One region of the Serratia montpellierensis genome, then DNA from elsewhere that is predicted to be linked to it. Evidence: predicted binding sites of a transcription regulator. Region 1 holds the regulator's gene; each other region holds the start of a gene.

Region 1 (9,877 bases):
CTCACCGTCTACCCACAGCTGTGGGAACGTAGGCCAATTGGCGTATTTTGGCAGCTCGGCGCGGATGTCCGGGTTTTGCAGAATATCCACGTAGGCGAAACGCTCGCCGCAGGCGGACAGCGCTTGCACAGCCTGTGCAGAGAAACCGCAGCTCGGCAGCTTTGGCGAACCTTTCATGTACAGCAGAATCGGGTTTTCAGCGATCTGGTGCTGAATTTTTTCAAGTGTCGTCGTCATTTATTGCTTCCTCAAGCCACATTTCATGGCTACAACATGCATCACGCGGGCTATTGTAGCGGCTGGAACAGTCGCAAGAAAACGCCATCTTTTGCAAGGATATTCGCCCGCCGCCGATCGCGTTTCACCGGCCACGTCATTCCGGTCAAAACATACGTTGAGAATAACATTTTTAATCCGACCATTTCACTAATATATTGCGCCGCGATGACGACGCGGCTTAATTATATCCGCCGCCGCCCCCTGGCGTTTTTTCATACATTAACGGGCTGATTTTAAACCAAAAAAAATGTCATTAACGTTTTCTCACAATATGGATTATTATTTATGAGTTCTTCGCTGTTTTATATGGCGAAATTCGGGAATACTGTAACTCTTTCGATATCCGTTTCGGGGCCAAGGTTGGTGACGTCGACATGCGTTTAATTCTTACGCTCTTTGCGCTGCTGTTTACGCAGCTCTTCTTCAATTTGGCGCACGCTGCGCCACAGGCGCGTGTTGCCGCCGAGCAGCGTAAAAGCCATGCTAATGAAGCGCGGCCCGATGACCGCAGAAAAAAGAAAGCGGACAAAGCCGCTAAAAAAGCCAAAGTGACGGCTCCCGAGAAAAAAGCCAAGACCGCCAAGGCGAAAAGCGAGAAAAGCGCGAAAAAGATCGCCAGCGCCAAACCCAAGGCCAAAGCGCAGAAAACAGCCAAGATTAAAGTTACCCCGCCGAAAAAGGGCTATAAAAAAGGCTATGGCCGCCACCGCGAAGCCGGTATGGCCACCGCCAAACTGGCGCGTGAAGAAAAGCCGTTGAAACTCAGTCCCGCCCACAAAAAACGCTACCAACACGCCAAACAAACCGCGATGGCCAAGCTGATGGGCCAGATGGGCAAACCTTACCGCTGGGGCGGCAGCTCGCCGCGCACCGGCTTCGACTGCAGCGGCCTTATCTATTACGCCTACAAAGACGTAGTGAAAATCAAGATGCCGCGCACCGCCAACGAGATGTATCACCTGCGCGATGCGGCGCCGATCAAGAAAAGCGAACTGGAAAGCGGCGATCTGGTGTTCTTCCGCATCAACAACCGCGGCGTGGCGGACCATGTTGGCGTCTACCTCGGCAACGGCAAATTCATCCAGTCGCCGCGCACCGGCGAAGAGATCCGCATCAGCCAGCTCGATAACGACTATTGGCAAAACCACTACATCGGCGCACGCCGCGTAGTGACGCCGAAAACTATCCGTTAATTCCCTGTTTTGCGCGGTTGCGGCCCTGGTCGCAACCGCCTGCTCAAGCTATCGCCCATCGCACCGCCCCACGCGCATTTCTCGCTTTTCTTCCTGTTTTTTATGACGAAAATTGTTAAGATTGAATGACCACAATAAAAAACGGCCCATATGATTCTCGCCCGGCGGGAAGCGAATGGCGCTGTAAAGGAGGAAGCAATGTCGTTTGAATTACCTGCATTACCGTATGAGAAAAACGCGCTCGAGCCGCACATCTCCGCCGAGACCCTGGAATACCACTACGGCAAGCACCACAACACCTACGTGGTTAACCTGAACAACCTGGTGAAAGGCAGCGAGTTCGAGGGCAAATCGCTCGAAGAGATCATCAAGACCTCTAACGGCGGCGTCTTCAACAACGCCGCGCAGGTGTGGAACCACACCTTCTACTGGCACTGCCTGTCACCACAGGGCGGCGGTGAACCGCAGGGCGAACTGGCGGCGGCGATCGTCAAATCCTTCGGCTCTTTCGCTGCGTTCAAAGAGCAGTTCACCGATGCCGCAGTGAAAAACTTCGGTGCAGGCTGGACCTGGCTGGTGAAAAAACCGGACGGCGCGCTGGCGATCGTCAACACCTCCAACGCGGCCACCCCGCTGACCGGTGAAGACAAACCGCTGCTGACAGTTGACGTGTGGGAACACGCGTATTACATCGATTACCGCAATGCGCGTCCAAAATACCTGGAAAACTTCTGGGCGTTGGTCAACTGGACCTTCGCAGCGGAAAACCTGCGCTTACGCCAGGTTCTGAGGTGATGAGGCGCAGCCAGGCTGCGCCTTTTTTATCGCCGGCGGGAAATCAATTCAACGCGGCAACGAAGCTGAAAGCGATAATGACCGCCAACGCGCAGACGGTAGTGAACAGCGACATCTTCAATTCGGTATCCATGACAACTCCTTTAAAATAGGCTTTCCTAAGGATAAAAGGCGCACAATTAGTACGTCAAATCATTTTCCCACAGTTCGCCGATAAAATCTTGTTATCATTTCCCGGTTTATAATCTCGATTACCTCTTCCACTTTTGTTCAATATGCGACAAAATTCGCAGTTCACAACTGCGTACCGGCATCCATGCCCCTCCTGATTAAGCGCTGAAGACTTCAACACACTAAAAACTCAGTTTTCGCTTCTCTGGAGAAGGATCTACGTAGGCAAACGATTAACATCACACTTACATGCTGTAAACATGTGAGTTCAGGAGTCATTCCTTACATGGCAACGATTAAAGATGTGGCCAAACGCGCGGGCGTTTCCACCACCACCGTTTCGCACGTCATCAATAAGACTCGTTTCGTCGCCGAAGAGACCAAAGCGGCCGTGTGGGCCGCCATTAAAGAGCTGCACTATTCGCCGAGCGCCGTGGCGCGCAGCCTGAAAGTCAATCACACCAAATCGATCGGCCTGCTGGCCACCTCGAGCGAAGCCCCCTACTTTGCCGAAGTGATCGAAGCGGTGGAAAACAGCTGCTACAGCAAAGGCTACACCCTGATCCTGTGCAACTCGCACAACAATCTGGACAAGCAGCGCGCCTACCTGGCGATGCTGGCCCAAAAGCGCGTCGACGGCCTGCTGGTCATGTGCTCCGAGTACCCGGATCAGTTGCTGGGCATGCTGGAAGACTACCGTAACATCCCGATGGTGGTGATGGACTGGGGCGCCGCGCGCGGCGACTTCACCGACACCATCATCGATAACGCATTCGAAGGCGGCTATCTGGCCGGCCGTTACCTGATCGAACGCGGTCACCGCGAGATCGGCGCCATTCCGGGCCAGCTGTCGCGCAACACCGGCGGCGGCCGTCACCAGGGCTTTATGAAGGCGCTGCAGGAAGCGCATATCGACATTCGCGAAGAGTGGATCGTCCAGGGCGACTTCGAGCCGGAGTCCGGCTACAAGGCGATGCACCAAATTCTGTCGCAAAAACAGCGGCCGACCGCGGTATTCTGCGGCGGTGATATCATGGCGATGGGTGCCATCTGCGCCGCCGACGAGCTGGGCCTGCGGGTGCCGCAGGATATTTCCGTGATCGGCTACGACAACGTGCGCAACGCCCGCTACTTCACCCCGGCGCTGACCACCATTCACCAGCCGAAAGAGCGCCTGGGCGAAATGGCCTTCACCATGCTGCTGGATCGCATCATCAGCAAGCGCGAAGAGTCGCAGGTGATCGAAGTGCATCCGAAGCTGATCGAACGCCGCTCGGTCGCCGACGGGCCGTTCATCGACTACCGCCGCTAATCCCCCGCGCCGGAAGCCTGCGCGGCTTCCGGCTTCGCCTCGCTCAGCCACTCCTGATTCAGCGTCTCCCCATCGCCCAGATACGCCAGCAGCCAGCTCATCGCCGGTGACGGTTTATCCTGCTGCCAGGTCAGGCAGCACGGGCTGGCGGGAAACGGCTGCTGCAGCTGCAACGCCTTCAACTCACCGCGCTGCACCCGCGGCAGCGCCAGATGCGCCGGCATCATACCGACGCACAACCCGGCGCACAGACAGTCGAGCGCCGAGGTCCAGTCCGGCACCACCAGCCGCCGCTGGTTATCCAGCGTCCAGGTGACGCGCTTGGGCAGATTGCGCGAAGTGTCTTCCAGACAAAGCGCAGGGTACGGCCTAAGCCGATCGTCATTCAGCGGCCCTGCCAGTTGCGCGAGCGGGTGCTGTGGGCTGACCACGCACAGCCAGTTCATATACCCCATGTCGCGAAAGGCGAAGCCGCCGCCGACCGGCACCGCGCGGGTGGCACCGATCGCCATGTCCGCTCTGCCGTCCACTAACGCATCCCACACGCCGTTAAACACCTCGGGTTGCAACATCAGTTCGACATCGGGGAAATGCCGGTAAAAATCCAGCACCAGCTGGCGGCTGCGCTGCGGTTTGACGATGATGTCCACGGCGATATTCAGCTGGCCGCGCCACCCGTTGGCCACCTGCTGACAGTGGCGGCGGGTGTCGAGCATTTTTTTGATAACAACTCGCGCATCCTTGATAAACAGCGCACCGGCCGGCGTCAACTCCACATCACGGTGACGCCGCTCAAACAGCGGCACCGCCAGCCATTGTTCCAGCTGCCGTACCGTGTAGCTCACCGCCGACGGCACCCGGTGCAGCTCCTGCGCCGCCGCGCTGAAACTGCCGGTACGCGCCACCGCGTCGACCACTTCAAGAGAATATTCAGACCACATCGCTTTGCCTTCAATTTTTTTAACAGCACTTTGCAAATATTACCGTTTCACAAGCAGAGATCCAGCCGGATACACTGGCCGGCGCTAAAAACCTGCGACACTAAAATATTAACGAGAAATACCATGCGAAATTCCTTTGGTTTTATGTTCTATCTCGCCGGCCTGAGCATGCTGGGTTATCTGGCGACCGATATGTACCTGCCCGCCTTTGGCGCCATGCGGGAGGAACTGCAAATTTCCGCCGGCGCGGTCAGCGCCAGCCTGAGCATCTTCCTGGCCGGCTTCGCCTTCGCGCAGCTGCTGTGGGGGCCGCTCTCCGACCGCCTGGGCCGCAAACCGGTATTATTGATCGGCCTGACGCTGTTCGCCGTCGGCTGCCTGGGCATGCTGTGGGTGGAGAACGCCGTGCAGCTTTGGATCCTGCGTTTTATCCAGGCCGTTGGCGTCTGCTCCGCCGCCGCCATCTGGCAAGCGCTGGTGGTCGACCGCTATCGCGAAGGCCAGGCCAATCGCGTATTCGCCACCATCATGCCGCTGGTCGCGCTGTCGCCGGCGCTGGCGCCGCTGCTGGGCGCCTGGCTGCTGAACCACGCCAGCTGGCGTGCGATCTTCGCCGTGCTGCTGGCCATCACCGCCCTGCTGCTGCTGCCGACGCTGTTGCTCAAAGATCGCGCCAAAACGCAACCCACCGCCGATGCGCCAAAAAACGGCGTCAGCTTCTGGCAACTGTTGAAATCCCCGGTGTTCAGCGGCAACGTCGCCATGTACGCCGCCTGCTCGGCCGGCTTCTTTGCCTGGCTGACCGGCTCGCCGTTCATCCTCGGTGATATGGGCTACGGCCCGAGCGACATCGGTCTGAGCTATGTGCCGCAAACGCTGGCTTTTCTGCTGGGGGGCTATGGCTGTCGCGCCGCGCTAAAGCGCATCAATGGCAAAACCCTGCTGCCGTGGCTGCTGGTAGCTTATGGTGTCAGCATGGCGGCGCTGTATCTGGTGGCAACCCTGACCGCTCCGACGCTCACCACGCTGCTGATCCCGTTCTGCGTGATGGCGCTGGTCAACGGCGCCGGCTACCCGATCATGGTGGCGAATGCGCTGATGCCGTTCCCGGAAAGCAGCGGTAAAGCCGCCGCGCTGCAAAATACGCTGCAGCTGGGGCTGTGTTTTGTGGCGAGCATGCTGGTGTCGGCGTTTATTGCCCAGCCGCTGTTGGCGACGGTGACGGTGATGGTATCGACGGTGATCCTGGCCGCGCTGGGGTATTTCCTGCAGCGGGGAAAAGTGGCCGATGCGCAGCAAAAAGCGCAGCGGGAGCATGCTAACTCAGCGTCATAATTACTAAGCTCAATAATCACTTAAAGAATATGCGTGCCGAGTGCGATTTACAGTTGAGTCAACGTCTCGGCACGCCTATACTCAAAAACAACCTTGTAAAGTAACACCTTATAATCCCTATATCTCAATTAGCTATTGTGTACGCGCCTTGCGTCACACTCTTTTTTAAGGATGCGTTTTTCCTGCGCCGTTTGCGTCGGGCCGCTTCTTTAAATTTCCTCTGTTCATAGTCGGATATCAGACGCCGCGGGCTTATTTCCCGTCGGTAAACGTATGCACCCGCAGAAATTGTCTAAGCTGTTTCCTAACGGGTCATCAGTCAGAAGAAGGTGATGGAGAAGCTATGAGTTCATCGTGTATAGAAGATCTGAGCATCCAGGATAATCAGTGGTACCGTATCGCGCATGAAATGCTCGGCCTGGCCGGCATTGAAATCAACGGATCGCGCCCCTTCGATATTCAGGTTAAAAATCCCGAATTCTTTAAACGCGTCCTGCAGCAAGGGTCGCTGGGCCTCGGCGAAAGCTATATGGACGGTTGGTGGGAATGCGAACGGCTGGATATGTTCTTCCAGCGCGTGGTCAGCGCCGGGCTGGAGAAGAAACTCCCCCACCACCTGAAAGATACCCTGCGTATCGCCGCCGCGCGCCTGACCAATCTGCAATCGAAAAAGCGCGCCTGGATCGTCGGCAAAGAACATTACGATCTCGGCAACGATCTGTTTACCCTGATGCTCGATCCTTACATGCAATATTCCTGCGGCTACTGGAAAGACGCCACCACGCTGGAGGAAGCGCAGGAAGCCAAGCTGCGGATGATCTGCGAAAAACTGCAGCTGCAACCGGGCATGCGTTTGCTGGATATCGGCTGCGGCTGGGGCGGCCTCTCCGCCTATGCGGCGAAACATTACAGCGTGTCGGTGGTCGGCGTGACCATTTCCGCCGAGCAGCAGAAGCTGGCTCAGGCGCGCTGCGCCGGGCTGGATGTGCAGATCCTGCTGCAGGATTATCGCGATCTGCATCAGCAGTTCGATCGCATCGTCTCGGTCGGCATGTTCGAGCACGTCGGGCCGAAAAACTACCGCACCTACTTCAACGTGGTGGAGCGCAATCTGGTGCCGCACGGCCTGTTCCTGCTGCACACCATCGGCTCGAATAAAACCGACATGAACGTCGATCCGTGGATCAACAAGTACATTTTCCCGAACGGCTGTCTGCCTTCAGTGAGCCATATCGCCGAAGCCAGCGAAGGCCATTTCGTGATGGAAGACTGGCACAACATCGGTGCCGACTACGATCGCACGCTGATGGCCTGGTTTGAACGCTTCAAACAGGCGTGGCCGCAGCTTGCCCCGCGCTATTCCGATCGCTTCGAGCGGATGTTCAGCTATTACCTGAACGCCTGCGCAGGCGCGTTCCGGGCGCGCGATCTGCAGCTGTGGCAGATGGTATTCAGCCCGAAAGGCGTTGAAGGCGGCATTCGCGTCGCCCGCTGAATGCTTTCCCGATAAAAAAGCCCCGGCAACATCATCGCCGGGGCTTTTTTTTTGCTCTTTCGGACCCTGCGGGTTAACCGCAATAAACGCGAATGATTTTATCGTTGCTATCGCCAAGGAAGTTCAGACGGCGCAGGTTGAAATCCATGGTAACGGCAGAGTTGTACGGAATGGCGCGCACCTTGGCGTCGATCCGCACGCCTTCCAGCGACGTCATCGGCTTACCGACGAAGTTTTGATACTGCGAAGCGCCGCAGGTATCGTCCGCATCGGCCATTTGCGCGCCGGCGCCCTGCTCAGGTGAGCTGCTGCAGGCGCTCAGCGCCAGCAACGCGGTTAACAACAACGTTTTCCCATAAAACTTCACGCGTTTCTCCTCTCTGCTTATGATTCGATTCCGGCGGCAACGCCAGAATCGCTGTCAGTCTTTGTGCGCCGGCGCCATCGCCGCCGCCAGCGTCGCTTCCCGGTTGGCCAGCACCCGCTCGACGGTATCCACCACCGCCTGCGTTTGCGGATCGATTTCGATGTTCACCTTATCGCCCAGGCGTTTCTTACCCAGCGTGGTGCGATCCAGCGTTTCCGGGATCAGGTGCACGCAGAAACGGTTATTCACCACTTCGCCGATGGTCAGGCTAATGCCGTCGATGCCGATGAAACCTTTGTGCAGCACATATTTCATCAATTCCGCATTCGGCATGCGCAGCCATACCTGCCGATTATTTTCCGACGTATAAATCTTGGCCACTTCCGCCGTGCAGATAATATGGCCGGACATCAAATGACCGCCAATTTCGTCATTGAACTTCGCCGCGCGCTCGATATTGACGATGTCGCCCAGCGCCAGATCGCCGAGGTTGGTCAGGCGCAGCGTTTCCTTGATCAAATCGAAGCTGACGCGGTTGCCCTCCACCGCAGTGACGGTCAGGCAGCAGCCGTTATGGGCTACCGACGCGCCCAGCTCCAGCCCCGGCAGCAGTTCTGCAGGCATCTCGATCACGTGGGTGCGGAAATTGGGTTTTTCATCAATGGCGACCAGCGGCGCGGTGCCTTGTACGATACCGGTGAACATATGTGCCTCTTCTACTAAATAGGTTAAAACGCTTCCGGCAGTTTGCCCCAGTTGGCACGGAAAACCAAATCCGCGACGGCAAAAATCGGGTGCCTGCGCATTTAATAACTATTTATCTGCGGCGTTTGCTTAACGACGCCGAGCAGGTACAATCTTTTTGACAAAATTCCGCTATTTTAATTGTTGTCCTCTCGCGGCAGCCCTCCCTCCCACATATATAAATAGAAAAGGTGTATGCGTGCAGAAGTACTTAATTGAAGCGCGTAGTTTATTGGCTCTCGCTATCCCGGTCATCATCGCGCAAATATCGCAAACTGCCATGGGCGTGGTGGATACCATCATGGCCGGCGCCTACAGCGCCACCGACATGGCGGCGGTTGCGGTCGGCACTTCAATCTGGCTGCCGGCCATCCTGTTCGGCCACGGCCTGCTGCTGGCGCTGACCCCGGTTATCGCCCAGCTCAACGGCGCCGGCCGCCGCGATCGTATCGGCCATCAGGTGCGCCAGGGCTTCTGGCTGGCCTCCGGCGTCTCCGTGCTGTTGATTGTCGTACTGTATAACTGCAAGTTCGTCATCGACATGATGCACAACATCGATCCGCAGCTGGCGGATAAAGCCGTTGGCTATCTGCACGCCATCATGTGGGGGGCGCCGGGCTACCTGTTCTTCCAGGTGATGCGCAACCAGTGCGAGGGGTTGTCCAAAACCAAGCCCGGCATGGTGATCGGCTTCCTCGGCCTGCTGGTGAATATCCCGATCAACTACATCTTCATCTACGGCAAGTTCGGCATGCCGGAACTCGGCGGCGTCGGCTGCGGCGTCGCCACCGGCAGCGTCTACTGGATCATGTTCCTGATGATGCGCTGGTACGTGAAGCGCGCGCCGTCGCAGCGCGACATCAAACGCCAGGCAGGCGATCTCGGCGGCCCGGACTGGGCGGCGCTGAAGCGCCTGATCGGCATCGGCATGCCGGTGGCGCTGGCGCTGTTCTTCGAAGTCACGCTGTTCGCCGTGGTGGCACTGCTGGTTTCGCCGCTCGGGATCGTTGCGGTTGCCGGCCACCAGATCGCGCTTAACTTCAGCGCGCTGATGTTCGTGCTGCCGCTGTCGCTGGGCGTCGGCGCCACCATCCGCGTCGGTTATCGCCTGGGGGAAGGCTCGGTCGAAGGCGCGCGCGTCGCCGCCTACTCTGCCATCGGCGTCGGCATCACCATGGCCGTCTGCACCGCGCTGTTTACCGCCACCTTGCGCGAACCGATCGCCCTGTTGTACAACGACAGCCC
Region 2 (9,877 bases), on a different contig from region 1:
AACCGTGGAGTGCCTATCGTCAGCAGGATAACCAGCTGATCATCGAAGAGCTGCCGGCACAATTCACTCTTACCATCGTCAACGATATTCACCCGGCGAAAAACACCGCGCTGGAAGGGCTGTACCTGTCCGGCGATGCGCTGTGCACGCAATGCGAAGCCGAAGGCTTCCACCATATTACCTATTACCAGGATCGCCCGGACGTGCTGGCGCGCTTTACTACCCGCATCGTGGCCGACAAGGCGCGCTATCCGTTCCTGCTGTCTAACGGCAACCGCATCGGCCAGGGCGAATTGGCCGATGGCCGCCACTGGGTGCAATGGCAGGATCCGTTCCCGAAACCCTGCTACCTGTTCGCGCTGGTGGCGGGGGACTTCGACGTGCTGCGCGACAGCTTCACCACCCGTTCCGGCCGTAAGGTCGCGCTGGAGCTGTTCGTCGATCGCGGCAACCTGGATCGCGCCGACTGGGCGATGACTTCGCTGAAGAACTCGATGAAGTGGGACGAGACCCGCTTCGGCCTGGAATACGATCTCGACATTTATATGATTGTGGCGGTCGATTTCTTCAATATGGGCGCGATGGAGAACAAAGGGTTAAATATCTTTAACTCCAAATATGTGCTGGCGAAGGCGGAAACCGCCACCGACAAGGATTACCTGAACATCGAAGCGGTGATCGGCCACGAATATTTCCACAACTGGACCGGTAACCGCGTGACCTGCCGCGACTGGTTCCAGCTCAGTCTGAAAGAGGGGCTGACGGTGTTCCGCGATCAGGAGTTCAGCTCCGATCTGGGATCGCGCTCGGTCAACCGCATCGACAACGTGCGTGTGATGCGCGGCGCGCAGTTCGCCGAAGACGCCAGCCCGATGGCGCATGCCATCCGCCCGGACAAAGTGATCGAGATGAACAACTTCTACACCCTGACGGTGTATGAAAAGGGTTCCGAAGTGATCCGCATGATGCACACCCTGCTGGGGGAAGCGAACTTCCAGAAAGGGATGCAGCTCTATTTCGAACGCCACGACGGCAGCGCCGCCACCTGCGACGATTTCGTGCAGGCGATGGAGGATGCGTCCAACGTCGATCTGTCGCGCTTCCGTCGTTGGTATAGCCAGTCCGGCACGCCGCTGTTGACGGTGCGCGACGAATACGACGCACAAACCCAGCAGTATCGCCTGCATGTCAGCCAGAAAACCGCGCCGACCGCCGATCAGCCGGAGAAGTTACCGCTGCATATCCCGCTGGATATCGAACTGTACGACAGCGAAGGCAACGTCATTCCATTGCAAAAGGGCGGCCTGCCGGTCAACAACGTGCTGAACGTCACCGAAGCGGAGCAGACCTTCGTGTTCGACGGCGTGGCGCACAAGCCGGTGCCGTCGCTGCTGCGCGAATTCTCCGCGCCGGTGAAGCTGGACTATCCGTACAGCGACCAGCAGCTGACCTTCCTGATGCAGCACGCACGCAATGAATTTGCGCGTTGGGATGCGGCACAGAGCCTGCTGGCGACCTATATTAAGCTGAACGTGGCGCGGCACCAGCAGAAGCAGCCGCTGTCGCTGCCGCTGCACGTGGCCGATGCGTTCCGCGCGGTGTTGCTGGACGAAAAGCTGGATCCGGCGCTGGCGGCGCAGATCCTGACGCTGCCGTCGGAGAACGAAATCGCCGAGCTGTTCGCCACCATCGATCCGGAAGCGATCGCTGCGGTGCACGAAGCGATAGTAAGCTGCCTGGCGCGTGAGTTGGCCGATGAGTGGCTGGCGGTGTATCACGCCAACAAGACTGACGGCTACCGCGTGGAGCACGCCGAGATCGCCAAGCGCGCCTTGCGCAATGTATGCCTGGGCTACCTGGCGTTCGGCGAAGATGTCGCGCTGGCGGACGCGCTGGTGAGCGAACAGTATCGCCAGGCGGACAACATGACCGACTCGCTGGCGGCGCTGTCTGCTGCGGTCGCGGCCCAGCTGCCGTGCCGCGATACGCTGCTGGCGGCGTTCGACGAGCGCTGGCATCAGGATGGCCTGGTGATGGACAAATGGTTCGTGCTGCAGGGCAGCAGCCCGGCGGCAGACGTGCTGAGCAAGGTGCGTGCGCTGCTGCAACACCGTTCGTTCAGCCTGAGCAACCCGAACCGCACCCGCTCGTTGATTGGCGGCTTCGCTTCCGGCAACCCGGCGGCGTTCCATGCTGCGGACGGCAGCGGCTATCAGTTCCTGGCGGAGATCCTCAGCGATCTCAACCAGCGCAACCCGCAGATCGCCGCGCGCCTGATTGAACCGCTGATTCGCCTGAAGCGTTACGACGCGGGTCGCCAGGCGCTGATGCGCAAGGCGCTGGAACAGCTGAAAGGGTTGGAAAACCTGTCCGGCGATCTGTACGAGAAGATCAGCAAGGCGCTCGACGCCTGATCTTCTCGCGCTGATGCTGATATAGATAAGGGACGGCCTGCGCCGTCCCTTTTTTATCCGTTCAATTTGCCGCCTGGCGCGGGCTGGCCCCGATAACCGGTGGCGATAATACCCGTTCCAGCACTTCGGCCTCCAGCTCAGCCAGCCGGGCTGACCCCTTGCGGCGCGGCCGCGGCAGGTCGAGGGTGAGATCCAGCCCGATGCGTCCCTCTTCGATCAGGATCACCCGATCCGCCAGCGCGATGGCTTCGCTAACGTCGTGCGTGACCAGCAGCACGGTAAAACCGTGCTGTTGCCACAGCGTTTCTATCAACCCCTGCATCTCGATACGCGTCAGGGCATCCAGCGCTCCGAGCGGTTCGTCCAGCAGCAGCAGGCGAGGGCGGTGGATCAGGGCGCGCGCCAGGGCGACCCGTTGTTTTTGCCCGCCGGACAACGCCGCCGGCCAGTCATGGGCGCGATCCGCCAAGCCGACCGCGTCCAGCGCCTGCAACGCCGCGTCGCGCCACTGGCCGCGCAACCCCAGCCCCACGTTGTCGATTACCGTTTTCCACGGCAGCAGGCGCGCATCCTGAAACATCAGCCGAGTATCTTCTTTAGCGGCGGCAAGCGGCGCGGTGCCGCTGAGCAGAGCGCCGCTGCTGGCCTGTTCCAGGCCGGCCAACAGGCGCAGCAGGGTGCTTTTGCCGCAGCCGCTGCGGCCGACCACCGCCACGAACTGCCCGGCGGGAATGCGCAGCTGAATATTGTCCAGCACCGTACGGTTGCCGTAACCTTTGCCGATGGACTCCAGCGTCACCGGTGTGCCTTGGGCAAGGCGAGCGGGAAGGGTCATAGCGCTTCTCCCTGTTTCAGTTGATAGGCCGGATGCCAGCGCAACCAGACGCGCTCCAGCAGCTGCGCGCCCACGTCCGCCAGCTTGCCGAGCAGGGCGTACAGCACGATCGCCACCACCACCACGTCGGTTTGCAGGAATTCACGCGCGTTCATCGCCAGGTAGCCGATGCCTGAGTTGGCCGAAATGGTTTCGGCGACGATCAGCGTCAGCCACATGAAGCCAAGAGCGAAACGCACGCCGACCATAATCGACGGCAGTGCGCCCGGCAGCACCACCTGTGTAAACAGGCGGAAACCGCTCAGGCCGTAGCTGCGGGCCATCTCCAACAGGCCGCGATCGATGTTCTTGATGCCGTGATAGGTATTGAGATAAATCGGGAACAGCGTACCGAGCGCCACCAAAAAGATCTTGGCGGATTCATCGATGCCGAACCACAGGATCACCAACGGGATCAGCGCCAGGTGCGGCACGTTGCGGATCATTTGCACCGAGCTGTCCAGCAGGCGTTCGCCCCAGCGCGAAAGCCCGGTAATAAAACCGAGGATCAGTCCGATGCTGCCGCCGATGCCAAAGCCGATCAACGCGCGCTGGCTGCTGATACTCAAGTGCTGCCACAGTTCGCCGCTTTTGCTCAGGCTCCAGAAGGCGGCCAGCACCGCGCTCGGCGCCGGCAAAATGCGGTTGGACAGCCAACCGGTTTCGACGGCGACCTGCCAGAGGAGCACCAGCGCCAGCGGCAGTGCCCAGGGGGCCAGCCGATACAGGATGCGTTGCGCGTTCTTAGCCATCGGGGCCTCCTCAGCTCTGCGACACTTTTTGCGGAACATAGATGTTGGCCACCACTTCGCCCTGCGGACGCACCGGCTGAAGGCGCGCAGGCGTTTCTTCCTGCGCCAGATCGAGGTGAGGGAACAGCAGTTCGCCGACGCGGTAGGCCTCTTCCAGATGCGGATAGCCGGAGAGAATAAAGGTATCGATGCCCAGATCGGCGTATTCCTGCATGCGCGCCGCGACCGTCGGGCCATCGCCCACCAGCGCGGTGCCGGCGCCGCCGCGCACCAGGCCGATGCCGGCCCACAGGTTCGGGCTGATCTCCAGGTTATCCTTTTTGCCGCCGTGCAGCGCCGCCATGCGCCGTTGGCCGACGGAGTCGAAGCGCGCAAAGGCCTGCTGCGCGTTGGCGATGGTTTCCTCATCGAGGTGCGCGATCAGCCGGTCGGCGGCGCGCCAGGCCTCTTCGGTGGTTTCCCGCACGATGACATGCAGGCGGATACCGAAGCGTACCTGGCGGCCTTTCGCCGCTGCTTTGGCGCGAACCTCTTCGATCTTCTCTTTAACCTGCGCCGGCGGCTCTCCCCAGGTCAGATACAGTTCTACCTGGTCGGCGGCCAGATCCTGCGCGGCGGCGGAGGATCCGCCGAAATAGAGCGGCGGGCGCGGCTGCTGCACCGGCGGGAACAGCAGTTTGGCGCCTTTCACCTGAATATGCTTGCCGTCGAAATCGACGGTTTCGCCTTCCAGCACCCGGCGCCAGATATGGGTGAACTCGGTTGAGGCTTCGTAGCGCTCTTCATGGCTCAGGTGCAGCCCCTCGGCCGCCAGCTCTTCCGGATCGCCGCCGGTGACCAGATTGAACAGCGCACGCCCGTTGGACAGGCGATCCAGCGTCGCCGCCTGGCGCGCCGCCAGCGTAGGGGAGATGATGCCCGGCCGCAGCGCGACCAAAAACTTCAGCCGCTGGGTAACCGGGATCAGCGAGGCGGCCACCAGCCAGGAGTCTTCGCACGAGCGGCCGGTGGGGATCAGTACTCCGCCAAATCCCAGCCGATCCGCCGCCTGGGCGATCTGCTGCAAATAACCGTGATCGACGCTGCGCGCCCCCTGTGCGCTGCCAAGATAGTGGCCGTCGCCGTGGGTGGGTAAAAACCAGAAAACGTTCAGGCTCATCGTCAATGTTCTCCCATGAGTTATTGCGCGCTTGGGCGCCAGATGCGTTGCGAGATGTCAACCTTCACCGGCACCAGCCGGTTGGCGTAAAACAGGTCGGCGGTTTGCTGCTGCGCGGCGATCGTATGCGCATCGAGCGGTGTGATGGCGGTCGGCGGGCGGTGATCCAGATAGCTGGCGATCACCGGTTCCGGCAGACCCATGGCATTGGCCAGCAGGGTCACGCTTTGCGCCCGGTCGCTGCGGGTGAGCGCATCGGCCTGGGTCAGCACCGTCAAGACCTGGCTGATAAAGGCGCCGTTGGCTTCGGCATAGGGGCGCGCCGCCAGATAGAAGGAACCGGTCTGGTTCAGATCGGTGCCGTCGCCGAGCACCCGCACGCCGCCCTGCAGCAGCGCGGCGGAATAATAGGGATCCCAGATGGCCCAGGCGTCGACGTTGCCCTGTTGGAAAGCGGCACGTGCATCGGCGGGGGTCAGATAGGCGGGCTGGATATCGGTGAACTGCAGGCCGGCCTTTTGCAGCGATCGCAGCAACAGATTGTGCGAGCTGGATCCTTTCTGGAAGGCGACCTTATGGCCTTTCAGATCGGCGACGGTTTTGATCGGGCTGTTTTCCGGCACCAGGATCACTTCGGCCTTGGGTTTGGGCGGCTCAACGCCGACATACAGCAGGTCCGCGCCGGCAGCCTGCGCGAAGATCGGGGGAATATCGCCGGTGCTGCCCAGATCGATGCTGCCGACGTTCAAGGCTTCCAGCATCTGTGGGCCGGCGGGAAACTCGATCCAGCTGATACGGGTGGTGGGAAAACGTTCCTCCAGCAGCCGGTGGCTCTTCGCCAGCACCAGGCTGACCGACCCTTTTTGGTAGCCGATGCGGAACTGCGCCGGATCTTGCGCAGCGGCGGCATTGGCCCAGACCAGCGACAGCAGGCCGGTGAGGGCCGCAGCGTTCAGCCAGCGCCGTAAAGCGATACGTTCTTTCATTCAGGCTCTCCTTTTCCAGGCGTTTCAGGCGGTCTGACGCACCGCCAGCGGCGAGGCGACGCGCAGCGCGGGCGGTTTGCGGCGGCCCAGCGCCAGATAGAAACTGGCGAGCGCCTCGTCTAATCGGGCGGCCACGGCGTCGGTGAGCGTGGCGCCTTCGCCGGTCAGTTGGATCTGGCTGTCGTCGGCGAACACGCCGTGCAGCACTTCCTGTGCTTTCAGCGCCGCCAGCACCGGCTTGAGCGCATAGTCCACCGCCAGCATGTGGCCGACAGAACCGCCGGTTGCCAGCGGCAGCACCACCTTATGATCCAGTGCGCGCTCCGGCAGCAGATCCAGCAGGGTTTTCAGCGCCCCGGAGAACGACGCTTTATAAACCGGTGTGGAAATCAGCAGGCCGTCGGCCAGCGCCAGCTGGTCGGCAAACGCCTTGATCGCCGGACTGTTGAAGTTGGCGTACAGCAGATCTTCGGCATCGAAGTCGTGCAGGGTATAAGCCGTCACTTCCACCCCTTGCTGCCGCAGCCAGTTCTGACTCAGCGAGAGCAGCGCGGCGGAACGTGATGGGATGCGTGGGCTGCCGGCCAGTGATATAACGCGCATTGCCACTCCTTATAACTAAAAGTTAGGTTTAATTAGAAAATCAATGAGAAGTGTTTTAAACCTACCAGCAACCGGGCGCGTTTTTTAAATCTCATTTTTTGATTTGGATATGCGCAAAAGCGGATTGGCGCCGATTTGGCGGTGAAGCGGGAAAACGATTGCGTAAAAACGGCTTTTTTTGCCTTTAATCAATTCCAATTAGGCGGGGGATACCGGATAATACGCCCCCGGTTTGCAACCGGGAAATCAGGAGAGTCCATGTACTACCCCCTCATCAGGAAAGCGTTGTTCCAGCTCGATCCGGAGCGTGCGCACGAAGTGACCTTTCGTCAGCTCAGCCGTATTACCGGCACCCCATTAGCGTTTCTTGTCCGTCAGTCCGTGCCGACCAAACCGGTCAGCTGCATGGGGCTGTCGTTTAAAAACCCGCTGGGATTGGCCGCCGGTCTGGATAAAAACGGCGAGTGTATCGATGCGTTCGGCGCGATGGGCTTCGGCCATGTGGAAGTCGGCACCGTGACGCCGCGCCCGCAGCCGGGCAACGACAAGCCGCGCTTGTTCCGCGTGGTTGAGGCGGAAGGCCTGATCAACCGCATGGGGTTCAATAACCACGGCGTGGACAATCTGGTTGAAAACGTTAAGAAATCCCATTTTGGCGGCATTCTTGGGATCAATATCGGCAAGAATAAAGACACCCCGGTTGAACAGGGTAAAGACGATTATTTGATCTGCATGGATAAAGTTTATCCGTATGCCGGTTATATCGCGATTAACATCTCTTCACCGAATACGCCGGGGTTACGATCCTTACAGTATGGTGAAGCGCTGGACGATCTTTTGGCTGCGATTAAAAATAAGCAGCAGGAATTACATGCGCGACATCACAAATATGTGCCGGTGGCGGTAAAGATCGCGCCGGATCTTTCAGAAGAAGAATTGATCCAAATTGCCGACAGCCTGGTGCGGCATAATATCGACGGCGTGATCGCCACCAATACCACGTTGGATCGAAAATTGATCCAGGGGTTAAATTACTGCGAACAAGCGGGCGGGTTAAGCGGGCGTCCGTTGCAATCACGCAGCACCGAAGTGATCCGTCGTCTCTCCACTGAACTGCAAGGGCGTCTACCGATTATCGGCGTGGGCGGCATCGATTCGCTGACGGCGGCACGCGAAAAAATGGAGGCCGGCGCGAGCCTACTGCAAATTTATTCCGGATTTATCTATCACGGCCCGCGTTTGATTAAAGATATCGTTACCCATATCTAATATTTTTCCTCTCATTTTATTCCGGGGGTTTATTTCTGCCCCCGGCTCGTCTATATTTTGTTCGTTAGCATAAATATCGTTCGCGGAATTATCCGATGTTTAAGCTATTTTATCGGTGATAAAATCGCCTTTTAGGGTGAGTGCGGTGTTGGCATAGGCAGCGAGAAGGATACGAAATGAAGATAAAACCTGACGATAATTGGCGTTGGTATTTTGATGCCGAACACGATCGGCTAATGCTGGATTTAGCTAATGGTATGATCTTCCGTTCACGTTTCCCGGCCAAAATGTTAACGCCGGACGCCTTTGATGAATGTGCTTTTTGCGTGGATGACGCCGCCCTTTATTTCACTTATGAAGAACAGTGCAAACAGGTCAAGCTTAGCCATGAACAGCGGGCCGAGCTGGTGTTGAATGCGCTGGTCGCCTACCGCTTCCTGAAACCGCTGATGCCAAAGAGCTGGCATTTCTCGCAGCAACACTACCCGTTACAGCCGAAAAACGGCGAGCTGGCGGCGGTGAAAGTGATGGAAAGCGGCGCAGAAGCGCGCTTGCTGGTGGTAGAGGCCGGGGATAACGCCAGCCTGTGCCTGCTGGCGCAAAATCAGCTGACGGTCGCCGGCCGCACCATGGTATTGGGCGATGCCATCAAGGTGATGCACGATCGGTTGAAACCCTGCGCGCAGGATGAAAGCGCCGCCCCGGCTTACGACAGGGCGGTATAAGGCGGATTACGCCAACGTCAAATCACTTTTCGGGATGCAGCTGCAGCACAGGATGGTGCCGTTGTCGCCCAGCGCGCTTTTCTTCAGGGGCGCGACGTCACCGCTCAGCAACGTAATGCGGCAGCTGCCGCAAATCCCGGCGCGGCAGGAGTAAGGGACGCGAATGCCTTGCTGTTCCAGCTGTTCGAGCAGGATCTGCTGGTTGTTGCCGGTAAACACCTTTCCTTCGTATTCGATAGTGACGCTGTGCTCGCTGTCTTGCGGCGCTTGCACGCTCTCCACCACTTTCCCGGCGCCATAAGGGCGCGGCGGCTTGGTCGACAGCACTTCCACCGTATCGCCCACGCGAATGATGCCGCTGTTACGCGCGATCATATTCTGGCCAAAATCGATGTCGCCGTTGTCGGCGGAACGGAATTTTTGCAGCGTGCTCAGCGGTTCGCCGCTCGGGTGCTTGCGGCCGCGCTCGGTGCTGACGGTGGTGAGCACGCAGCGGCTGCAGGGTTTCACCAGATCGAACATGACGTCGCCGACGCGGATCACCTGCCAGCCGTCCTCGGCCCAGGCGGTTGCGCCGCTCACCACCAGATTGGGGCGGAACTGCTCCAGCTTGATGCTGCCGGGGCAACGCTGCTGCAGATCGTTGAACGAAGCCTGGTTAATCAGCAAATAAGGATAGCCGTCGGCAAACGTCAGCGGGATTTCGGGGTGCTTCTTCACCCGGCGGGTCAACTCCGGCCCCAGCCAGCGCAGCTGTACGTCACGCTGGAAATAGCCGCTCAGCCAGCGGTTGATCTCATCCGGCGCGATCAGCGCGGTGAAATGGTTGCCCCATACCTCGGTCGGCTGCGGCGCGACGGCGAAGTCGCTGAAGCGAATGGCGGCGCTTTCGCCGTCCGGTGCGGTCAGGAATAGCCCGTCTGGCAGCAGCGCCGGCGTGAACAGCACCATCTGCGGGTATTGGCGCGCGGTAATAAAGGTGCCATCCGGCTCGGTGATCATAAAGTTGCGGTCGAAGGCCAGACCGCTGCTGCCGACCTGGGCGTAAGAAAGCTGCAGACCGCGCAGTGATTTAACCGGATGGACGTAGAGTCT
Region 3 (9,877 bases), on a different contig from region 1:
CGATGAAAGTATGGAATAAAGTGCTGTTAGCCTCCTTTATCGGGTTGTTGGTTGCCGGCTGTGATGACTCTTCCAAGGTTGACGCCAACCTGGATAAAGCCAAAGACAGCGCCGAGCAGATGAAAGACGCCGCCCAGAAAAAAGCGGACGATCTGACGGACAAGGCGAAAGCGACGGCGGATGAAATCAAAAAAGAGGCCGCCACGCAGGCTGACCAGCTGAAGGACAAAGCCTCGGCGATTAAAGATGAAGCCGCCAAGCAGGCCGACGCCATCACCAACGACGCCAAGGCCAAGGCCGCCGCGATCAAGGATGACGCCGGCAAACAAAGCCAGCAGCTGGTGGATCAGGCCAAGGCCATCAAAAACGACGCCATCAACGGCGCTAACGATCTGACCGAGCAGGCCAAGGCGAAGACCGAAGCCATCAAGAACAGCGCCGAAAACAAAGCGCAAGAGTTGAAACAAGAGACCGATGCGGCGGTGAACGGCAATAAGCAGCCGGCCACCCAGCAGTAAGCTATTCTCAGCCACAAAAGAAAGGAGCAGTAAATGGGGATTATTTCCTGGATTATCTTCGGCCTAATCGCCGGTATTTTGGCTAAGTGGATCATGCCCGGCAAAGACGGCGGCGGCTTTATCCTGACCGTTGTGCTGGGGATCATCGGCGCCGTGGTCGGCGGCTATATCAGCACCTTCTTCGGCTACGGCAAGGTTGACGGCTTCAACTTCGGCAGCTTCGTGGTAGCGGTTATCGGCGCCATCGTGGTGCTGTTCGTGTACCGCAAAATTCGCAGCTAATATGACATTGGGGAGCTGAGGCTCCCCTTTTTCACTATTTAACTATACGTCCGTCATTAAGAATGAATGCTGTCCTACCGTCCCAAAACTCAGCAATAAAAATATCTTTCGGCTCTATGCCATGTTCACGGATAGTTTGGTTCAACCACTCCTCATCTTTACTAATCTCCTGCAGCTCATAAGGCCTGGCCCTGCCATTTTTCATAATGATAACTGAAGGCAGTTCATTTCCCTCGCATACCGCAGTGATCTGGCCGCCCGGCTCAATTTGCGCATAGACAATCTCCTGAAAGGCGTGAATCCCCTGCGCATGCAGCTGTGAGGAAACGTTCAAGATGTCGATTTTATTTTTCTTGGCTAAAATATTTTCCATCAAAAAGCGGCCATTTTTTATAATTGGTATCGGATTGCCTATAGTGACCGAACGAAAGAAGTTGCAGTGTTTACTGATTGCATTCAACAGAGAAATTAGCCCTACACCGATAAGTAATACAACGACATACTGGTACAAGGGGATGCTGTCGCTATAGATAACGCCCCCAATAATGCCCCCGAGCACAAAGTTACCGATAAAATCTACTGGGGTCATCTGCGATAGCTGGGTCTTTCCCGACAGGTTCAGGTGGGTGATAACAATGACAAAGCCAATCACAAATTTGAGCAAAATATAGCCGTAGTACTCCATGCCCTCTTTCCTTTTAACCGATGTTGTTAATGCTATCAGCTACTTTATCCCAACGGATATAAATGCAGAAACACGAATAAAAAGGGCAGCCCCTGGGCTGCCCTTTTCGTTACTTCTGCTCCGCCGGTTCGTCCGGCGCGTCGAGCACCTCTTCTTCCTTGCGGAACAGGCTGATGACCTTGAACAGCAGGCTCAGGCCAATGCCGACGATGGTCGCCAGCGCCATGCCTTTCAGCTCCGCCGCGCCGATGTGCACCTTGGCGCCGCTCACGCCGATGATCAGGATCACCGAGGTCAGAATCAGGTTTTGCGCCTTGTTGTAATCCACTTTGGATTCGATCAGCACGCGAATGCCCGAGGCGCCGATCACGCCGTACAGCAGCAGGGAAACGCCGCCCATCACCGGCACCGGCACCGCCTGGATCGCCGCCGCCAGCTTGCCGATGCAGGACAGCAGGATAGCCAGCACCGCCGCGCCGCCGATCACCCAGGTGCTGTAGACCTTGGTGATGGCCATCACGCCGATGTTCTCGCCGTAGGTGGTGTTCGGCGTGGAACCGAAGAAGCCGGAGAACACCGTCGAGATACCGTTGGCGAACATCGAGCGGTGCAGCCCCGGATCGCGGATCAGGTCTTTTTTCACGATGTTGGCGGTCACCACCAGGTGGCCGACATGCTCGGCGATCACCACCAGCGCCGCCGGCAGAATGGTGAAGATGGCGAACCACTCAAAGCGCGGGGTGTAGAAGGTCGGCAGCGCGAACCAGTGCGCCTCGCGGATCGGGGTCAAATCCACCACGCCCATGAAGAACGACAGCGCATAGCCCACCAGCACGCCGATCAGGATCGGGATAATTGCCAGAAAACCGCGGAACAGCACCGAGCCGAGCACCGTGACCGCCAGCGTCACCAGCGAAATGGTGATGGTGGTCGAGTCGGCGCTGGTGCCTTCCGCCGGCAGCAGCCCCGCCATGTTGGCCGCCACGCCCGCCAGCTCCAGCCCGATGACGGCGACGATCGCCCCCATCGCCGCCGGCGGGAACATCACGTCCAGCCAGCCGGTGCCGGCCTTTTTCACGATCAGCGCCACCAGGCAGAACAGCACGCCGCACATGATGAAACCGCCCAACGCCACTTCGTAACCGAGCGGCAACAGCAGCAGCACCGGCGAGATAAACGCGAAGCTGGAACCGAGGTAGGCCGGGATTTTGCCTTTACAGATGAACAGATACAGCAGCGTGCCGATGCCGTTGAACAGCAGCACGGTCGCCGGGTTGATCTTGAACAGGATAGGCACCAGCACGGTGGCGCCGAACATGGCGAACAGGTGCTGGAAGCTGAGCGGAATGGTCTGGAGCAGCGGCGGGCGCTCGCTGACGCCGATGGCGCGACGGGTCATGTGTGCTTTTCCTCGGTTTATTGGTTTTATAGGTTTTAGTCAAAAAAAAGCCGACTCGTTAAGTCGGCTCAAATGTTTACTTAGTACCAAATATCTTGTCGCCCGCGTCGCCCAGGCCAGGCACGATGTAGCCCTTGTCGTTCAGGCACTGATCGATGGAGGCGGTGTACAGCTCAACGTCCGGGTGCGCTTTCTCCAGCGCGGCGATGCCTTCCGGCGCCGCCACCAGGACCAGCACCTTGATGCTGTGGCAGCCGGCTTTCTTCAGCAGATCGATAGTGGCGATCATCGAACCGCCGGTGGCCAGCATCGGGTCGACAACCAGCGCCATGCGCTCTTCGATGTTGGAAACCAATTTCTGGAAGTACGGCACCGGCTCCAGGGTTTCTTCGTCGCGGTAAACGCCCACCACGCTGATGCGCGCGCTCGGCACGTGCTCCAGCACCCCTTCCATCATGCCCAGGCCTGCGCGCAGGATCGGCACCACGGTAATCTTTTTCCCTTTGATCTGTTCCACTTCAACTGGCCCGCACCAGCCTTCGATGGTGACTTTTTCCGTCTCCAGATCGGCGGTCGCTTCATAGGTCAGTAAACTACCCACTTCTGAGGCCAGCTCACGGAAGCGTTTGGTGCTGATGTCATTTTCGCGCATCAGGCCAAGCTTGTGTTTTACCAGCGGGTGTTTCACCTCAACGATCTTCATCATTTTTCTCCTATTAAGGTGGTTGCGGCCAAAAAAATCGCGGGATTATACCTCCTTTTTTTCGCCGCGCCACCCACAATAGCCCGATCGGGATCAACAAAAGTTTGAATATCAGTATAGATGACGAAAAAGCGGAGCCGGTTCACAAGCCGCTCGCAAACGTTTGCCTGCGCTGTTAGAATTGCCGCGCCTTATTCCGGAATCAACATCGGAAGCACAGTTTTCAAACCGCAAATCGTCGTGGGGAATCGCGCAGTGACCGACAAAACCTCTCTCAGCTATAAAGACGCAGGTGTCGATATCGATGCAGGCAACGCATTGGTAGACCGCATCAAAGGTGTAGTTAAACAGACCCGTCGCCCGGAAGTGATGGGCGGTCTGGGCGGGTTTGGCGCCCTGTGTGCGTTGCCGCAGAAATACCGCGAGCCGGTGCTGGTTTCCGGTACCGACGGCGTGGGCACCAAGCTGCGTCTGGCGATGGATCTGAAACGCCACGACACCATCGGCATCGATCTGGTGGCGATGTGCGTCAACGATCTGGTGGTTCAGGGCGCTGAGCCGCTGTTCTTCCTCGACTACTACGCCACCGGCAAGCTGGACGTGGACACCGCGGCCAGCGTGATCACCGGCATCGCCGAAGGCTGCAAACAGTCCGGCTGTGCGCTGGTGGGCGGCGAAACCGCTGAAATGCCGGGCATGTACCACGGCGAAGACTACGACGTGGCCGGTTTCTGCGTCGGCGTGGTCGAAAAATCCGAGATCATCGACGGCAGCAAAGTACAGTCCGGCGACGCGCTGATCGCCCTGGGCGCTTCCGGCCCGCACTCCAACGGCTACTCGCTGGTGCGCAAAATCCTGGAAGTGAGCAACACCGATCCGACCGCCACCCAGCTGGAAGGCAAACCGCTGGCCGACCACCTGCTGGCGCCGACCAAGATTTACGTGAAGTCCGTGCTGGAGCTGATCGAGAAGGCGGACGTCCACGCCATCGCTCACCTCACCGGCGGCGGCTTCTGGGAAAACATTCCACGCGTGCTGCCGGAAGGCATGCAGGCGGTGATCGACGAAGCCAGCTGGCAGTGGCCGGCGGTGTTCACCTGGCTGCAGCAGGCCGGCAACGTCAGCCGTCATGAAATGTACCGCACGTTTAACTGCGGCGTAGGCATGGTCATCGCCCTGCCGGAAGCCGAAGTGGAAGCGGCCATCGCGCTGCTGACCGCGGCAGGTGAAAAAGCGTGGAAAATCGGTAAACTGACCGCCTCTTCCGACGAACAACAAGTGGTCATCAACTGATGAAAAAGATCGTGGTGTTGGTCTCCGGCCAGGGGAGCAATCTCCAGGCGCTGATTGACGCCTGCCAGCAGGGCCGCATCGCCGCCGAAATCGTGGCGGTGTTCAGCAACAAGGCGCAGGCTTACGGCCTGCAACGCGCCGAGGCGGCGGGTATCGCCGCCCAGGCGCTGGATGCCAAGGCTTACGCCGACCGCGCGGCGTTCGACGCCGCGTTGGCTGACGCCATCGACCAGTACCAGCCCGATCTGGTGGTGCTGGCCGGCTACATGCGCATCCTCAGCCCGCAGTTCGTGCAGCGCTATGCCGGCCGCATGCTGAACATCCACCCTTCCCTGCTGCCGAAATACCCGGGTCTGCATACCCACCGTCAGGCCATCGACAACGGCGACAGCGAACACGGCACCTCGGTGCACTTCGTGACCGAACAGCTCGACGGCGGCCCGGTGATTTTACAGGCCAAGGTGCCGATTTTCGCTGACGACGAAGAGGATGACGTGGTTGAGCGGGTGCAAACCCAGGAACACACGATCTATCCGCTGGTGGTGAGCTGGTTCGTGGACGGCCGCCTGGCGATGCGCGATGGCGCCGCCTGGCTGGACGGCGAACGCCTGCCTGAGCAAGGTCACGCCGCCGACTGATGCGCGCAGCCTGAACCTTGCCTAAACGGCGCCCACGCGGCGCCGTTTTTTTTCGCCTTCTTCCATTCTGTGAAGTTATACTTTGCACAATTTCACGGCACAGAGGAGCCCACATGTCCAGCACTGCCAGCGTCAGGTTACGCCCATTGGAACGGGACGATCTGTCGTTCGTCCACCAGATGGACAACAACGCCAGCGTTATGCGCTATTGGTTTGAAGAACCCTACGAAGCCTTTGTCGAGCTTTCCGATCTTTACGACAAACACATCCACGACCAGAGCGAGCGCCGCTTTATCATCGAGCACGAAGGCGCCAAGGTCGGCCTGGTGGAGCTGGTGGAGATCGATCACATCCACCGCCGCGCTGAGTTCCAGATCATCATCGATCCTGCCCACCAGGGCAAAGGCTACGCCAGCACCGCCGCCCGTCTGGCGATGGACTACGGCTTCTCGGTGCTGAACCTGTACAAGCTGTACCTGATCGTCGACAAGGAGAACCCGAAAGCGATCCACATCTACAGCAAGCTGGGCTTCAACGTGGAAGGCGAGCTGATCGACGAGTTCTTCGTCAACGGCGAATACCGCACCGTGCTGCGCATGTGCATCTTCCAGCCGCAATATCTGGCGAAGTTCAAAACGCCCAATGATAAGCCGCTGGTGAAGTGACGATCGGCAAGAAAAAGAGAAAACCCGCGCAGGCGGGTTTTTTATTGGAAAATAAGCGACTAGTATTAATGGATGCTATTTTATCGTCAGGAAATAGCCTGATGAATGCGGAAATAAATAACATTCAGCAGAGATAATTAATCGAATAATAATTCATGTTGATAGTAAGAGTTACCCTCTGCCTCTACAAAGGAAAAATGCCATGACAACCGTCTCAAACCTGCTGCTTTTTATCGGCCTGGCGATGCTCGCCATCGCCGCCGGTCTGAATACCTATAGCGGCTACGCGCCTGCAGATCCCAATAGCACCCCGCTGTTTTCCCCGCTCTGGTGGACGCGCTGGTTCCCGCTCTATGCCTCGGGGGCCGCGTTGCTGCTGGTGGGGGTAGTGTTGCGGGTTACGGGGCGGGGACGATAAAAACCCAATTTCATCGTAGATATTGCAGAACAAGTTATGCGGGAGACATATTATCAAAAAGAGCACTTTGTAACGCATCTGCACTCTAACAGAATCACTTATAACAACTGAGATGGAATAGATACAAGTTTAAAAAACTAAAAACCCGCAACAGCGGGCTTTTAGTAGTCAAACAATAATATTACGCACTATTTATAACAACAGCATCTAAGTCCAATCTTGATAGCCGTTTTCGTGAATCCAGACAAGGCCAGCGGGGCATGCATCAGATAAAAACCAGTATCCATTAAAAGCGCCATACTCCATCTCTTCAGGAGTATTAGGAAAACTGGCTCTAAATTTATCGACCTGCTCTTTCACTGTTCCCTTCAAGAACTCGCCCCCGTTGCCAAGTTTTACTATCCCCTCATTCATCAAATGCTCGATAAACCAGAGGAATAACTCTTTTTCCTCATAAAAAGAAAGGCAGATCTTACCTGATAGACTATCCGGATGAATATTTTCCCAAATAGTCACCATCGATGCTCCCACAAGAGCTTCCTTCCTATTTTCATATTGCTCTATTGTAAGCATATAGATCACCTATCTAAACTTGATTTCAAACTTGTTATCGGAGAGATTCGATAATTTGTTTATATCTTTATTCCCAATAATATCAATCGTCCACCGAGCTTTCGACTCTTGTGCACTTGTAGAATAGTTTCTCAGATTTATTATTTTCCCTTCAAACTTTGCATAGTACACAATACCTTTCGCGTTTCTCACCTCGTTAAGAGGGAGGCCTCCAGCAAGTGATTGCGCATAATCATAGATATCCTTATCGCTAAGTGATTCAGAAGCAAAAACTTTTGTTGTTCCTTTTCTATTACTCCCTCCATCGCCTAAAACTTGAGCTATGGACTTACCAAAAACAGTTACATTACCATCTGGCTGCGTTTTGTCGAAAAGTTTAACCAACTGGTTAGTGTTAACCTTCTGCATGTCCCGCAGATAATCTGCCGTTTTAGTCGACAAATTCGCCCCGGCTGCCGTTTCCCCTTTGATAAAATCGGCAACCGGCTGAGTGTTGAACGTTTTTGTTTTGTATAATTCATCGGAAGCGTTCACCAGCTGTCGGCTCAACTTCCTCACGCTGTCTTCGGTCTTACCCAAAATCAATGTGCTGCCGGTGGTTACGGCGCCAGTACCAATAATCGCCTCTGGTGCCACAATGTCTGCCGCATAAATACCGGCTTGGTTCAGGCAAAGCGCGGGGTTGGTTTTACAGCCGGCAATTGCCAATCGTGCAGCCAGAACCAATTCTGGCGCAGCTCCCACCAGCGTCATTCCCCCCGCAGTAAGTACCAGACCGCCGCCACCTACGGTCGCCACTATTGCGGCAGCTTCTCGGCGAGCCACAACACGTTTTGCCGCAGCAACATCACCTTTATCAGCGGCCAAAATGTCTTTCTGATTATCCAGCGCATACTGCATCAACATATGTTCGGTCATGTTGTAGCGATAAACCGACTGCGCGCTGTCTGCAGCACTGTAGGCGCCTTCCGGCGTATGCGTTGTCAACGCCCCGGTCAAAGCCCCGATTACTCGTGCCGTTTGCTCTTTTACTTCATTGCCGTTTAACGCTTCCTGCAGACGATAGAGCTGGCGTTCCTTTTCGTTGAGATTGGCCGGTTCGAACAGCGTGCTCTGCATCAGGACGCCGGCCAGCTCCGCCGCCAGCGCCCCGGCAGCAGCCCCTTTACCGTCGCCGCGCCCGATTTCCGCAGCGATGCCTGCCACAACCGCATGGCTGACTGACTTCCCGGCCGCACCCAGAACGTCGCCGTTATCCCCAATCAGGTTGGCGCCCTCGGCCTGAACCTGGCTGCCGATGTTCGCCAGCAGCGCATTGGTCAGGTTGTCCTTGAAGCTGCCGCCATTGATGGCGGTATTCAGGCTGGAGCTGATGACCGATTGCCCGGCCACCCGCTGCGCCACTTTGCTCCAGTCGCCGTTGCTCAGCTGCGGCAGTTTGACGTTATTTGGATTGAGCGGTTTGCCCGCCGCATCCTTGCTCCAGCCCATCGCGCTGTCGAAGCCGTTGAGCGCTCCGCCGATCGCCATCGCCGTGGCGGTCGCCCTGACGTTTTCATTGCTGCCCAGCGCCTGCAGCGTTTTCGACAGGTTGCCTTGATTCTCAACCAGCGCGACCGCCGCCTGGGAGGCCAGAGAAGACATCCCGGCCGTGACCGCGCCGCTGGTTACCACCCCGCCGCCCACGGCGCCGGAAACGCTGGAGGCCGCCGTGGCCGCCAGTGAACTGCCTGCGGTCACCGCCGCGGCCGCAATGGCGATCACCGCCGCCACCGCCGGGTTCAGGTGCTGGCTCTTGTAATCCCAGCTGTCGTAAGCGTCTTTGACCTTGCTCCACTGCACGTCGTTGCGCTTGTTCAGATCTTTGACCCAGGTGGTGCCCGGCGTATTGCCCAGGGCATCGATGGCGCTTTGCAGCGCCTGGCCGTTTTTCACCTTCACATCGGCGTTAACACCCTTGGCGGCCTCTACGGTCAAGGCGCCACCGGTATGGATGCTCGGCAGCACCCACTTATTGTCTTCGTACCCTTTATTGGCCTGCTTGATAAAGAAGCCTTTCGAATTGCTGACGGTCTGTTCGAAAGAGGTGTTTTTCACCGCGCGGAAGTTAACCTGTCCACGGGAGCTGGTCAGGCGCGCGTTTTGCCCGGCGGCGATTTTGCTGGCTTCATAGGTGCTGTCGTCGCGGCTCATCAGCGTGATATTGCCGGCGGCGGTAAACTCGGTAACCTTGTTGGTCACGTCATGGCGGGTCTGCTTAACCTCGGTTTTCTTGCCCCACCATTTGCGCTTGGTTTCCTTTTTCTCGTAGTGGCTGGACTCTTCCATCGCCTGGGCGTAGAGATAGCCGCCCTTGGCGGCGATATCCAAGGAACCGGTGCGAATCGCCAGTTCACGATTTCGAGCATCTTCCTGCTCTTTACGTTGTCTTTCCGCATCATGTTGGCGCTGTTTTGCTGCCAGAGCCACGTTAAGTTGATTTTCGGCATCATTTTTTTCTTTCGTCTGTTGTAGAGTCTGCTGCTGGGCCTGGTCAAATGCATGTTGGGATGCATTTAGCGCACTTTGCGCGTTATTTATCGCATTCTGGCGGTCTATTAAACGCTGACGAATCTTGTCATATTCTTCTATGGTCGCTTCTTTTATCGCGTTACCGACTTTGACGCCGTCTTGAGTCGGTGCAGTGACATCTCCCCATTGAAG

What was found. Region 1 encodes PurR, which represses purine synthesis genes. Its sites were predicted from a motif close to CANGCAAACGTTTGCNTG; they were not measured.
Region 2: the regulator PurR is predicted to act here: its motif matches at 6,936-6,953, upstream of pyrD (quinone-dependent dihydroorotate dehydrogenase).
Region 3: the regulator PurR is predicted to act here: its motif matches at 3,740-3,757, upstream of purM (phosphoribosylformylglycinamidine cyclo-ligase).

The regions. Positions count from the first base shown of each region.
Region 1 covers NZ_VOSN01000022.1:356,983-366,859, reverse strand. Annotated here, with positions in the region: gene FUU19_RS23990 (Grx4 family monothiol glutaredoxin) at 1-237, opposite strand, end outside; gene FUU19_RS23985 (C40 family peptidase) at 654-1,472, shown strand; gene sodB (superoxide dismutase [Fe]) at 1,671-2,267, shown strand; gene cydH (cytochrome bd-I oxidase subunit CydH) at 2,311-2,400, opposite strand; gene purR (HTH-type transcriptional repressor PurR) at 2,725-3,750, shown strand; gene punR (DNA-binding transcriptional activator PunR) at 3,747-4,691, opposite strand; gene punC (purine nucleoside transporter PunC) at 4,815-6,026, shown strand; gene cfa (cyclopropane fatty acyl phospholipid synthase) at 6,370-7,521, shown strand; gene FUU19_RS23950 (I78 family peptidase inhibitor) at 7,595-7,888, opposite strand; gene FUU19_RS23945 (riboflavin synthase) at 7,943-8,593, opposite strand; gene FUU19_RS23940 (MATE family efflux transporter) at 8,832-9,877, shown strand, end outside.
Region 2 covers NZ_VOSN01000005.1:166,772-176,648, reverse strand. Annotated here, with positions in the region: gene pepN (aminopeptidase N) at 1-2,414, shown strand, start outside; gene ssuB (aliphatic sulfonates ABC transporter ATP-binding protein) at 2,476-3,249, opposite strand; gene ssuC (aliphatic sulfonate ABC transporter permease SsuC) at 3,246-4,040, opposite strand; gene ssuD (FMNH2-dependent alkanesulfonate monooxygenase) at 4,051-5,199, opposite strand; gene FUU19_RS06240 (sulfonate ABC transporter substrate-binding protein) at 5,220-6,185, opposite strand; gene ssuE (NADPH-dependent FMN reductase) at 6,210-6,788, opposite strand; gene pyrD (quinone-dependent dihydroorotate dehydrogenase) at 7,047-8,057, shown strand; gene FUU19_RS06225 (cell division protein ZapC) at 8,234-8,782, shown strand; gene FUU19_RS06220 (YcbX family protein) at 8,789-9,877, opposite strand, start outside.
Region 3 covers NZ_VOSN01000011.1:35,051-44,927, forward strand. Annotated here, with positions in the region: gene FUU19_RS11525 (E3 ubiquitin--protein ligase) at 3-518, shown strand; gene FUU19_RS11530 (GlsB/YeaQ/YmgE family stress response membrane protein) at 552-800, shown strand; gene FUU19_RS11535 (DUF421 domain-containing protein) at 835-1,485, opposite strand; gene uraA (uracil permease) at 1,595-2,884, opposite strand; gene upp (uracil phosphoribosyltransferase) at 2,961-3,587, opposite strand; gene purM (phosphoribosylformylglycinamidine cyclo-ligase) at 3,843-4,880, shown strand; gene purN (phosphoribosylglycinamide formyltransferase) at 4,880-5,518, shown strand; gene speG (spermidine N1-acetyltransferase) at 5,632-6,183, shown strand; gene FUU19_RS11565 (hypothetical protein) at 6,386-6,601, shown strand; gene FUU19_RS11570 (DUF596 domain-containing protein) at 6,809-7,174, opposite strand; gene FUU19_RS11575 (DUF637 domain-containing protein) at 7,184-9,877, opposite strand, start outside.